Linked DNA regions of Mesorhizobium opportunistum WSM2075. The main gene of each other region encodes a partner of the protein of the gene in region 2 in a complex. Links are inferred from orthologs where the notes say so. Each region holds a gene or a part of one and is shown on either strand. Other genes may lie near its edges.

What was found. The genes of interacting proteins can lie anywhere in the genome.
Region 1: the proteins of uvrB (region 2) and MESOP_RS17710 are in contact, whole or in part, in a crystal structure (PDB 7EGT), measured with the Thermus thermophilus proteins. The link is inferred for Mesorhizobium opportunistum WSM2075 from one-to-one orthologs. Residues at the interface, in WP_096411307.1 of Thermus thermophilus: Glu23, Leu25, Arg26, Asp27, Gly28, Glu29, Arg30, Phe31, Arg55, Glu326, Asp327, Phe328, Glu379, Ser382, Gln383, His398, Gly400, Arg401; in WP_096412145.1 of Thermus thermophilus: His654, Arg656, Phe657, Gln666, Asp668, Glu669, Lys680, Arg681, Leu682, Ser683, Lys685, Tyr686, Ala687.

The regions. Positions count from the first base shown.
Region 1 is NC_015675.1:3,690,288-3,694,696, forward strand. Bases 1,205-4,409 are described here. They hold MESOP_RS17710 (ATP-dependent helicase), read right to left. Parts: upstream 4,105-4,409; coding sequence 1,405-4,104; downstream 1,205-1,404. Other genes in these bases: MESOP_RS17705 (KAP family P-loop NTPase fold protein), read left to right, coding at 1,205-1,401; MESOP_RS17715 (glucose/quinate/shikimate family membrane-bound PQQ-dependent dehydrogenase), read left to right, coding at 4,366-4,409. In the rest of the region: more of MESOP_RS17705, read left to right, coding at 70-1,204. UniProt on the Escherichia coli protein: A helicase with DNA-dependent ATPase activity. Unwinds DNA duplexes with 3'-5' polarity. Translocates on single-stranded DNA with 3'-5' polarity. Initiates unwinding more efficiently from a nicked substrate than double-stranded DNA.
Region 2 is NC_015675.1:2,415,567-2,421,705, forward strand. Bases 1,044-4,774 are described here. They hold uvrB (excinuclease ABC subunit UvrB), read right to left. Parts: upstream 4,415-4,774; coding sequence 1,244-4,414; downstream 1,044-1,243. Other genes in these bases: MESOP_RS11595 (DMT family transporter), read right to left, coding at 1,044-1,070; MESOP_RS11605 (DUF2778 domain-containing protein), read right to left, coding at 4,543-4,774. Also shown: more of MESOP_RS11595, read right to left, coding at 165-1,043; more of MESOP_RS11605, read right to left, coding at 4,775-6,139. UniProt on the Escherichia coli protein: The UvrABC repair system catalyzes the recognition and processing of DNA lesions. A damage recognition complex composed of 2 UvrA and 2 UvrB subunits scans DNA for abnormalities.

The sequences.
Region 1 (4,409 bases), 1.3 Mb from region 2 along the record:
GGATTGCTTCGGGCCAGTTTAGAGCAGCCACTCGATATGCTAGAACGTTCCTGCTTTGGGGAACGTTCGATGAAAATACTTGCGCCAGATGTCGAGCAAGCAGTTGCAGCCAGTGAGGATATTTTTGGCCGCGACTTGTTTGGTGATGGGCTCCTGAAGGTTTTCGATCTCAGTGATGATCCACTAGTTGTCGCGCTCGATGAGCCATGGGGATCAGGAAAAACAGTCTTTGCAAGACGTTTGGCTAGCAGAGCGAGAGATCAGAAATTCAAGGTTGTCTATTTTGATGCGTTTAAACACGACTATGACCCAGACGTCTTTGTTTCGCTTGCTTCGCAGATTATCGAAGAAACGGGAATAAGGCCAAAAGAGAAAAAGGAACTTAAGGCAAAAGCAAAAGACGTAGCGAAGATTGTTGGACTGGTTGCTATAAAGGGTGCTATTCGTGGGCTTACAGCCGGTGTTGTTCGAGCTTCTGATTTCGAAGACGCAAATGAAGACGTAGCCAATGAAGTGGGTAAAGAAATCGAGGCTGAACTCGACAAAATTATTGATAGTCGATTAGAAAGTGCAAAAACGGAGCAAAGAGCATTCGAAGTCTTTCGTCAGACCCTTTCGACTCTAATGTCGACAGGTGACAGCGACAAGCCTCTTATATTTATTGTAGATGAACTTGATAGATGTAGGCCGACATATGCTTTGTCGGTTCTGGAGACGATAAAGCACTTATTCTCAGTCAAGAACGTTCACTTTTTGCTCGTTTGCCAGCTCGATCAGCTCTCGGCAGCGACCAGAAAAATGTATGGATCCGAGATAGACGCGAGTTTGTATCTTGAGAAATTTGTTCATTTCAGAGTCACATTTCCACAATTCGAAAAAAGAGAGAAAGATCGGCTTCTAAAGAGATTTGTCCTAGATGTTCTCAAAGCAATGCCCGATGATGATGAATCCGGCCGTTTGAAGGACGGGTTCGCGGAATTTATTTCACTTGTTTGGGAGCGAGGGGAATATTCTCTCCGTCGAATCGAGCGTCTTTGCACACTGTTTGGGCTGTGTCTGGCTTTTACGAACAAGAAAACTATCCGCCATCCGGCATTAATACACATACTTTGTGATTTGAAACTTTCGTCTCCGATGTTGTTTGCTAAGGCAAAAACGGGGACCTTGAACTATCTAGATGTAAAGAATTTCTATCGATTTTCAGATGATTTAGATAAAAGGAATAATAAACTAGATTGGTATTCTCTCAACTGGAGGTATTTTTTGTCATCCACTGAAGAATTAAAAGGGATGGATGTTAGCGGGTTTCGAGACAGTTCGTTTTACTATAATATCGAAAGAGAGGATGTAGTTCGTTTTCTGGCCAATAATATTGTAGAACGATTTGCATTCCCGACTTGAACTTCACACCGCCGCGACGAACCCGTCCAGAACGCGTTTCTGGCCGGCCTTGTCGAAGTCGATGGTCAGCTTGTTGCCTTCGATGGCCGCAATGTTGCCGTTGCCGAATTTCTGATGGAAGACGCGGTCGCCGACGCTGAAGGCGGATGGCGTGTCGGAGACGGATTTGGCGACCAGTTCGCCGTCGATGGTACGGCCCTTGATCGAGGTGCGGCCGGCGCCGTAGCCACTGTCGGTCTCGCCATAGCCGATGCGCTCGACCTGATGGCCGGAGCGCGTGCCCCAGTTGCGGTCGGTCGCCTCGGTGCGGTTGGCCTGCGCGCGCTGCCAGCCCGGCGTCGAATAGGTGTTTGAGAAGGCGCCGGATTTTTCGGTGTTGGCACCGACATTGTCGAAGCGCGAGGCGCCGTACGGGTTCTGTCTTCCTGGTCCCTGGCCGCCGCCACGGCCCGATGCGAACGAGCCGCCGCCATAGGGATTGCCGTAGCCGCCATAGGAATTGCCGGCTTCGGCGACCTCGACATGGGAGTTCGGCAGTTCCTCGAGGAAGCGCGACGGGATGGTCGATTGCCAGAGGCCGTGGATGAGGCGGTTGGAGACGAACCAGATATGCAGGTTCTTCTTGGCCCGCGTCAGCCCGACATAGGCCAGCCGCCGCTCTTCCTCCAGCCCTGAACGGCCGCCTTCGTCGAGCGCGCGCTGGTGCGGGAACAGGCCTTCCTCCCAGCCGGGCAGGAAGACGGTCTCGAATTCGAGGCCCTTGGCCGAATGCAGCGTCATGATCGAGACGGCGTCGAGCCCGGCATTCTGCTCGGCATCCATGACCAGCGCGACATGTTCGAGGAAGGAGCGCAGCGACTCGTACTCCTCCATCGAGCGGACCAGTTCCTTGAGGTTCTCAAGCCGGCCGGGGGCTTCGGCCGAGCGGTCGTTCTTCCACATGTCGGTGTAGCCGCTCTCTTCGAGAATTGTCTCGGCGAGTTCGGTATGCGGCGTGGTTTCCAGCGCCTTCTGCCAGCGTTCGAAATTGGCGGCGACCTCGCGCAGCGCGGCGCGCGGTTTCGGCTTCAGCTCGTCGCTTTCGGCGAGGTTGGCGGCAGCCTCCAGCATCGGGATGCGCAGCGCCCGCGCCGTGTCGTGGATCTGGCGGATGGTGGCTTCACCCAGCCCGCGCTTGGGCACGTTGACGATGCGCTCGAAGGCGAGGTCGTCGCCGCCGTTGGCGACGACGCGGAAGAAGGCCAGCGCGTCGCGGATTTCCATGCGCTCGTAGAAACGCGGACCGCCGATGACGCGGTAGTTGAGGCCGAGCGTGATGAAGCGATCCTCGAAAGCGCGCATCTGGAAGGACGCGCGGACAAGGATCGCCATGTCGTTCAGATTGTGCTTCTGGCGCTGGTAGGCCTCGATGGTCTCGCCGATGGCACGCGCTTCCTCCTCGGAATCCCAGGCGGCGTGGACGTTGACCTTGCCGTCCTCGGGATCGTTGCGATCGGTGAACAGCGTCTTGCCGAAGCGGCCCTCATTGTAGGCGATGAGATGGGAGGCAGCGCCCAGGATGTGCGCGGTGGAGCGGTAGTTGCGCTCCAGCCTGATGATGGTGGCGCCGGGAAAATCCTTGTCGAAGCGCAGGATGTTGTCGACCTCGGCGCCGCGCCAGCCATAGATCGATTGATCGTCGTCGCCGACGCAGCAGATGTTGACGGTGGCCGGACGCGGATTTCCCTCCCCCTTGAGGGGAGGGTGGCCGGGCGAAGCCCGGTCGGGTGGGGTCCTCGCGGCAGTGCGCGACGCTGCAGCGGTGCCTTCTGGGGCGACCCCCTCCGCCCGCTTCGCGGGCACCTCCCCCTCGAGGGGGGAGGATTGCGGCCGCTGCGCCAAGAGCCGCAGCCACATGTACTGGGCGGTGTTGGTGTCCTGGTATTCGTCGACGAGGATGTATTTGAAGCGCCTGTGGTAGTCCTTCAGCACGTCCGGATTGGCGCGGAAGATGCGGATCGGATGGCACAGAAGATCGCCGAAATCGCAGGCGTTCAGCGTCTGCAGGCGTTCCTGGTAGGCCTTGTAGAGCTCACGGCCCTTGCCGTTGGCAAAGCTGCGCGCGTCGCCCTCGGCGATGTCGGCCGGACCTTGGCCCTTGTTCTTCCAGCCGTCGATCATCTGGGCGAACTGCTTGGCCGGCCAGCGCTTGTCGTCCAGACCCTCGGCCTGGATCAGCTGCTTGATCAGCCGCACGACGTCGTCGGTGTCGAGGATGGTGAAGTCGGATCTCAGGCCGGCAAGCTCGGCGTGGCGGCGCAGCAGTTTCACGCCGATCGAGTGGAAGGTGCCGAGCCACGGCATGCCCTCGACATTGCCTTCGCCGATCAGGATGCCGATGCGCTGCTTCATCTCGCGCGCGGCCTTGTTGGTGAAGGTCACCGCAAGGATCTGCGACGGGAAGGCTTTGCCGGTGGCGAGGATGTGGGCGATGCGGGTGGTCAGCACGCGGGTCTTGCCGGTGCCGGCGCCGGCCAGCACCAGAACCGGGCCTTCGGTGGTTTCCACCGCCAGCCGCTGTTCGGGATTCAAACCCTTGAGATAGTCGGGCGCGTTGTTCTGGCCGCCGCGGGCGGCCATGGCGCGCGCGGCAATGCCCGACGGGGCCGTGGGCCGCGCATTGGGTTCGTCGAAAAAGGGCATGTCTTCGGAAAAGCCGGACATCTTCCCCCCGAATGTAGTGATTCGGGAGGGAAAGACCAGAAGTGTCTACGTTTTGTTCCCGGTAAAGTGGCTTATCCGGCCGCCTAGCCAGCGGACGATCGGCCTGCCCAGCGTTTGCAGCAGGGGAGACAGCCCCTATCACGCCGCATGGCTCAAGCTTGACAGGCGGGGCGGGCGGAGGAAAGTTGTGTTCCGGGCGGCAACGCAATGCCGGGTTGCCCATGGCCGCGCCGCAGCGCGAACAGTCGAAGGAGTATCATCTTGGCTGTCACCATCACCTCCCTCGTTCTTTTTCTGCTTGGCCT
Region 2 (6,139 bases):
CAGGGCAGAAATCGGGCCACGCTGACGATGGTGACGATGAAACGTGAACACGTGAGCCCTCCTTTCGAGACGTTCGAGTGCAGAGCCCGAGGCGCTGTTCTCTTGTTAAAGCATGATCTTGCCCGAAAACCGGATTCCACTTTTCGGGATCATGCTAGAGGCGATTACACCAAAGGTTGGGCCGATGGCAAGACGGCCGCTTCCGTCCGGCGCGGGAACGGGTCCAGCACCAGCATGCAGCCGCCGATGATCGCCGTCGCGCCGAAGCCCTGGACGACGGTCAGATGCTCGCCGAGCAGAAGCGTTCCGGCCAGCACCGCTATCGTCGTAACCGCGAATTCGACGCTGATCGTCCTGGTGGCGCCGATGCTGGCAACCAGCCGGAAATAGACGATGTAGGTCAGCGCGCTCATCACGCAGGCGAGAAGGGCGAGGTAGAGGAAGTCGACGGGGCGTGGCATGGCTGGCACCGGTACTGCCAGCAGCAGCGGCAGCGTCATCAGGCCGCCGAACAGAAAAGCGGCGCCGGTGAGCTCGAACGAGCCCGCCGCGCGCAGGTGGCGGTTGGCGTAGTTGCTGCCGAAGGCGGCGGAGAAGGAGCTGAACAGCGAGGCGGCGCAGCCGAACGCGAAGGGTGCCGTGATCGGGACGGCGGGAAAGCCGACCAGCACGGTGATGCCGGCGGCGCCGAGCAGCAGGCCGGCCAGTCCGCGAACAGTGATGCGTTCAAGCCCCCACAATTGGCCGAGGATCATCGAGAACAGCGGGATCGCGGCAACGAGGATCGCCGCCATCGCGGTGCCGATGCGCGGGGTGGCGTAGGACAGGCCGATCAATTGCGTCGCGACGGTCGTCGCGCCGACCACGGCGAAGTGCCGCCAGCCGGCGCTGAAATCGAGCCGTCGCCGCGTCGCCGCCGCGAGTAGGAAAAGCGTGATGCCGGCGATCAGCGCGCGCAAGGTGACCGCCCCGACCCAACCGAAGGCATGCACAACCTTGAGCAGGACAAGGAAGGACAGGCCCCAGGTGATGGCCAGGAAGATGTAGGCGGCGATATCCCTGGGTTTCATGGGTGGGCCGGCGGAATGTTGCGTGGAGAGGCGGAATTGCAGCCGTGCGTATCGTTTCCGCCGCTCGGCGGCAAGGAATGGCTCATGGTCCAGAGGTGGTTGCGGCTGGGCGAAGCGGGACGTTAGGAGCGGAGCGCTTTCCCTTCTCCCACAGGGGGAGAAGGAAGAGGCAGCTACCGTCCCGGCCGACCTGTCTTGCCCGGCCGGCGCTTCTCTCGGCGGGCGTCGCCTGGATCCTCATACGAACCGATGCCGGCGCGCTGGCGAATGATTGGTTTGTCGTCGCGATCCTTCGCGCCCCCTTCTGCCCTGCCGGGCATCTCCCCCGGTTGGGGGGAGATTGGCTGCGGCTTGGCGGGCAGCTTTCCTTCGACCGGCTTTTCCGTGCGCCGCACGGTCATCTCGTCGAGCGAGTTCTTCTTGAACAGCGGCTTGGTGGCTTCGCCCGGAATGCCGAAGTCGGAGCCGTGTGCCTCGGACGCCGATTGTTTCTTGAACAGCGAGCGCGATACAGCACCCGCCGGCGTCGGCATATCGGTGCCGGGGCCCATGTCGTCGATCGAGGGTTTGGCAAACAGCGGCTTCTTCACCGGGACAGCGCCGTCGGCGCCCATCTCGTCGAGATCAGGCTTGCGGAAGAGGTTGGGCCGGGCAGCCTTGGCCGCCTCTTCGGCGGCACGCGCTTCCTCGAATTTGCGGAAACGCTCCTGTTCCTCCGCCGTACGATGTTTGGCCACGCCCTTGTTGTGCTTGCCCTTTTCGCGGCCCGAGGCGGGACTTTGGCCTTCCACCTCGCGCGCCAGCGGATCGTCGGAAATCGACAGTTCCATCTCGCGCAGCCGCTTGATTTCGTCGCGGATGCGGGCTGCCTTCTCGAAATCGAGGTTGGCGGCGGCGTCGCGCATCTGCTTGTCCATGGCGTCGAGATGGGCCTTGAGATTGTTGCCCATCATGGCGCCGGCGCTGTCGGTGAACTGCGAGATGTCGGCGCGGACGTGGTCCTTCTCGTAGACCGAATCCAGAATGTCGGAGATGCGCGACTTGACCGATTCGGGCGTGATGCCGTTGGCCGCGTTCCATTCCATCTGCTTTTCGCGGCGGCGGTTGGTTTCGGCCATCGCCCTTTCCATCGAGCCGGTGACCTGGTCGGCGTAGAGAATGACCTTGCCGTCGACATTGCGGGCAGCGCGGCCGATGGTCTGGATGAGAGAGGTTTCCGAACGCAGGAACCCTTCCTTGTCGGCATCGAGGATGGCGACGAAGCCGCATTCGGGAATGTCGAGGCCCTCGCGCAGAAGGTTGATGCCGACCAGCACGTCGAAGGCGCCGAGGCGCAAATCGCGTAGGATCTCGATGCGTTCCAGCGTATCGATGTCGGAATGCATGTAGCGCACGCGGACGCCCTGCTCATGCAGGTATTCGGTCAGGTCCTCGGCCATGCGCTTGGTCAGCACGGTGACCAGCGTGCGGTAGCCGGCGTTGGTGGTCTCGCGGATCTCGCCGACGACATCGTCGACCTGGCTTTTGGCCGGACGCACTTCGACCGGCGGGTCGATGAGGCCGGTCGGGCGGATGACCTGCTCGGCGAAGACGCCGCCGGCCTGCTCCATCTCCCAGCCGCCCGGCGTTGCCGAGACCGCGACGGACAGCGGGCGCATGGCGTCCCATTCCTCGAAGCGCAGCGGCCGGTTGTCCATGCAGGACGGCAGGCGGAAGCCGTATTCGGCCAGCGTCGCCTTGCGCCTGAAGTCGCCTCGATACATGCCGCCGATCTGCGGAACGGTGACGTGGCTTTCGTCGATGAAGACCAGCGCATTGTCGGGAATGTATTCGAACAAGGTCGGCGGCGGATCGCCGGGCTGGCGGCCGGTGAGATAGCGCGAATAGTTCTCGATGCCGGCGCAGGAGCCTGTGGCTTCCAGCATTTCGAGGTCGAAGCGGCAGCGCTGTTCCAGCCGCTGCGCTTCCAGCAGGCGGCCGGCGCGTTCCAGTTCCACCAGGCGCTGCTTGAGTTCTTCCTTGATCGACTTGATCGCCTGGTTCAGCGTTGGGCGCGGCGTCACATAGTGCGAATTGGCGTAGATCTTGACGCTTTTCAGCTCGCCGGTCTTCTGGCCGGTCAACGGGTCGAACTCGGTGATCTGCTCGATCTCGTCGCCGAACATCGAGATGCGCCAGGCGCGGTCTTCCAGGTGGGCCGGGAAGATCTCGATCGTGTCGCCACGCACACGGAACGAGCCGCGGACGAAGTTGATGTCCTGGCGCTTGTATTGCTGGGCGACGAGGTCGGCGAGCAGCGCGCGCTGGTCGAGCCGGTCGCCGATCTGCATCTGGAAGGTCATTGCCGTATAGGTCTCGACCGAGCCGATACCGTAGATGCAGGACACCGAGGCGACGATGATGACGTCGTCGCGCTCGAGCAGCGAGCGCGTCGCCGAATGGCGCATGCGGTCGATCTGCTCGTTGATCGAGGACTCCTTCTCGATGAAGGTGTCGGTGCGCGGGACGTAGGCTTCCGGCTGGTAATAGTCGTAGTAGGAGACGAAATACTCCACCGCGTTGTCGGGAAAGAATTTCTTGAACTCGGAATAGAGCTGCGCGGCAAGCGTCTTGTTCGGCGCCAGGATCAAAGCCGGGCGCTGCGTCTCCTCGATCACCTTGGCCATGGTGAAGGTCTTGCCGGAGCCGGTGACGCCGAGCAGCACCTGGGTGCGGTCGTTGTTCTCGACGCCTTCGACAAGGTCCTTGATGGCGGTCGGCTGGTCGCCGGCCGGCTCGAAATCGGACACCATCTTGATGGCGATGCCACCTTCGGATTTTTCCGGTCGGGCAGGGCGGTGCGGTGTCCACAGCACGCCGTCCTTGTGCAGCGGATTGCCGGATTCGATCAATGCGGAGAGGGCGGCCACCGTCGCGGTGACGCCGCTCGAGGTCATCGTCTCGGCCTCTTCCAGCGAGACGTCGAGGCCGGCGACGGGATTGAGGCCGGCGGCGGTGCGCTCGCGGGCGGTGGCCGCGCCGCCCATCGAGGTGCCGCGCGCCGTGCGTCCCGGGGCGGCGGAGCGCTCGGGTATCTTCTTCGACGGTTTCGGCGATTTGCCGCCGTCGCCCTTGCCGGTCTGGCGCCCTTCTTTCTCCGCCTCCTGCTCTATCTGCTCGGCCCAGTCGGCGATCGAACCGGTCAGCGGCGTGCCCGACAGCTCGGGTTGCGGCATCTCGGCGAAGCCGCCTTTGTGCAGCGGTTCGGAGGCGTCGAGGAAATCGGTCAGCGGACTGCGCCGCTTGGGCGCGGCGCGGTCGTCATTCGCCGTCGGCGGCGTTTTCTTGTCGGGGGATCTGGCCATGTCCCGAATATGGGAGGTCTTGGCCAAAATGGAAAGAGTGGGATGGGGCGGGGCACGCCGCCAGACGCGGCTCCTGACAGAAGGCTGTCAGGAGGAGAAAGCCACGGCCCGTGCCTGTCCGACGCCGATCAGGCGCCGCTTCCGTTGGATGCTACCCGCGTCGCCGATCCGTTCAGGCGCGGCACGACGACCAGGCGCTTGATCTTGCCCTTCTTGTAGGCGGCGAGGAAGCGCGCATAGTCCTTGAAGGCAACGCAGCCGCTGGACTGTCCGTAGCGGCCGCGAAGCAGGTAGCTATGGGCCAGGAAGCCGTCGCGATTGTATTTGTTGCGGCCATCGACCGGGGTGAGGCGCAACGCCTCGACACCGTGAAAGCGCGCCTCGCGCAGCGACAGATTGTAGGTGTTGGGCGGCGTCGGTCCACGGTTCTTCTGGTTGACATAGCGCGGCTGGTCCGTCATGGCGCCGACGCCCGAATGCGCTTCGAGCCTCTCGCCGTCCGGCATGTAAACCATGCCGGCGCTGATGTCATAGACTGCAACGCCGTGTCCGGCACCGCTTCCGGCGCTCGGCCCGTTGAACAGGTTTCTGAACGCCTGGCCAAGGCCGCCCGAAGGCGTGTCCGGCTTGGCATAGGCCAGCACGTCGCCGCCTTGGCGGCCTTGCCTGGCCTGTTGGGCCGGCTTTGCCTGGGGAGCCGGCTTCTGCTGCGCGATCTTGGGCTGTGGAGCCGGCTTGTCCTGCTCCACGGCCTTGTCCTGTTCCACCACCTTGGGCTGCTGCGGCCCGTCATATTGCGGCCGGCGGGTCGGCAGCGGCACGTCGTCGGTGAGCGCGTCCGGCAGCGAGGCGGCGTCGCCGGGCTGCGCCTTTTGGGTCTCGACAGGCGCGACCGCGACATCGGCCGAGGCGCCGGTCATCGGCAGCGGCGAGGCGAAGGCTTCGTCCTCGACCGGCATCGACTGGACGAGAGCGAGCGCCAGCTGCGCGTTGTCAGGTGTCTCCGGCTGGGCAAAACCCGTCGGCGCAGGCGCGGTCTGCACGACAACGGAGCCGGTGCCGGCTCGGGCGAAGCGTTCCGCCGCGGGCGGTGGAATGTCGTCCGACAGGCTGGCCACGACCTGGACGGACGGCACCAGCGACGCCTGGGTAATCTGGGCCCCGATGCTGGAAATCACCGGGCGGGCGTCGGCCGTGGCGACAGGTTTGCCGGCGCCGGCAAAGGCAGCCGCGAGCTTGGTCGGCGACAGCGATGCTTCCATGCGTTCGAAGCGCTCCTGCGCCTTCGACTTCAAGACCGCCGGCTTTGCCGATGCCACGAGGCGTGCGGATTTCTCCGCGTGGGGGCTCACCCTGGCCAGCTTGAAACAGCTGGCGCCGCATTGCACGGCATGATCATGCAGGGCTTCTGCGCCGCCATGGGCATTGGCCAACACGAACGGCGCCGAGGATGTCAGGAAATGTTGTTTCAGCGGATCGGCCAGCGCCAGCGAGCCCGGCATGGACAGCGTCTGCGGCAGGCCGCCCGACGTCGCCGACAGCGAGGCGCCGACCGAACTGAGGCCGGCCATGGTGCCGATCAGCCAAAGGCCCACGGCAGCGCTGACGCCGGGCACGGCGACCCAGCGGACGATCCGTTCAGGGGTGAAGGATGAGGAACGTGGAGCGTCGCAGGCATTCTCGCCCTCCCAACGCGTGTCCCCGACAATGTTTCTACTCAAGAAC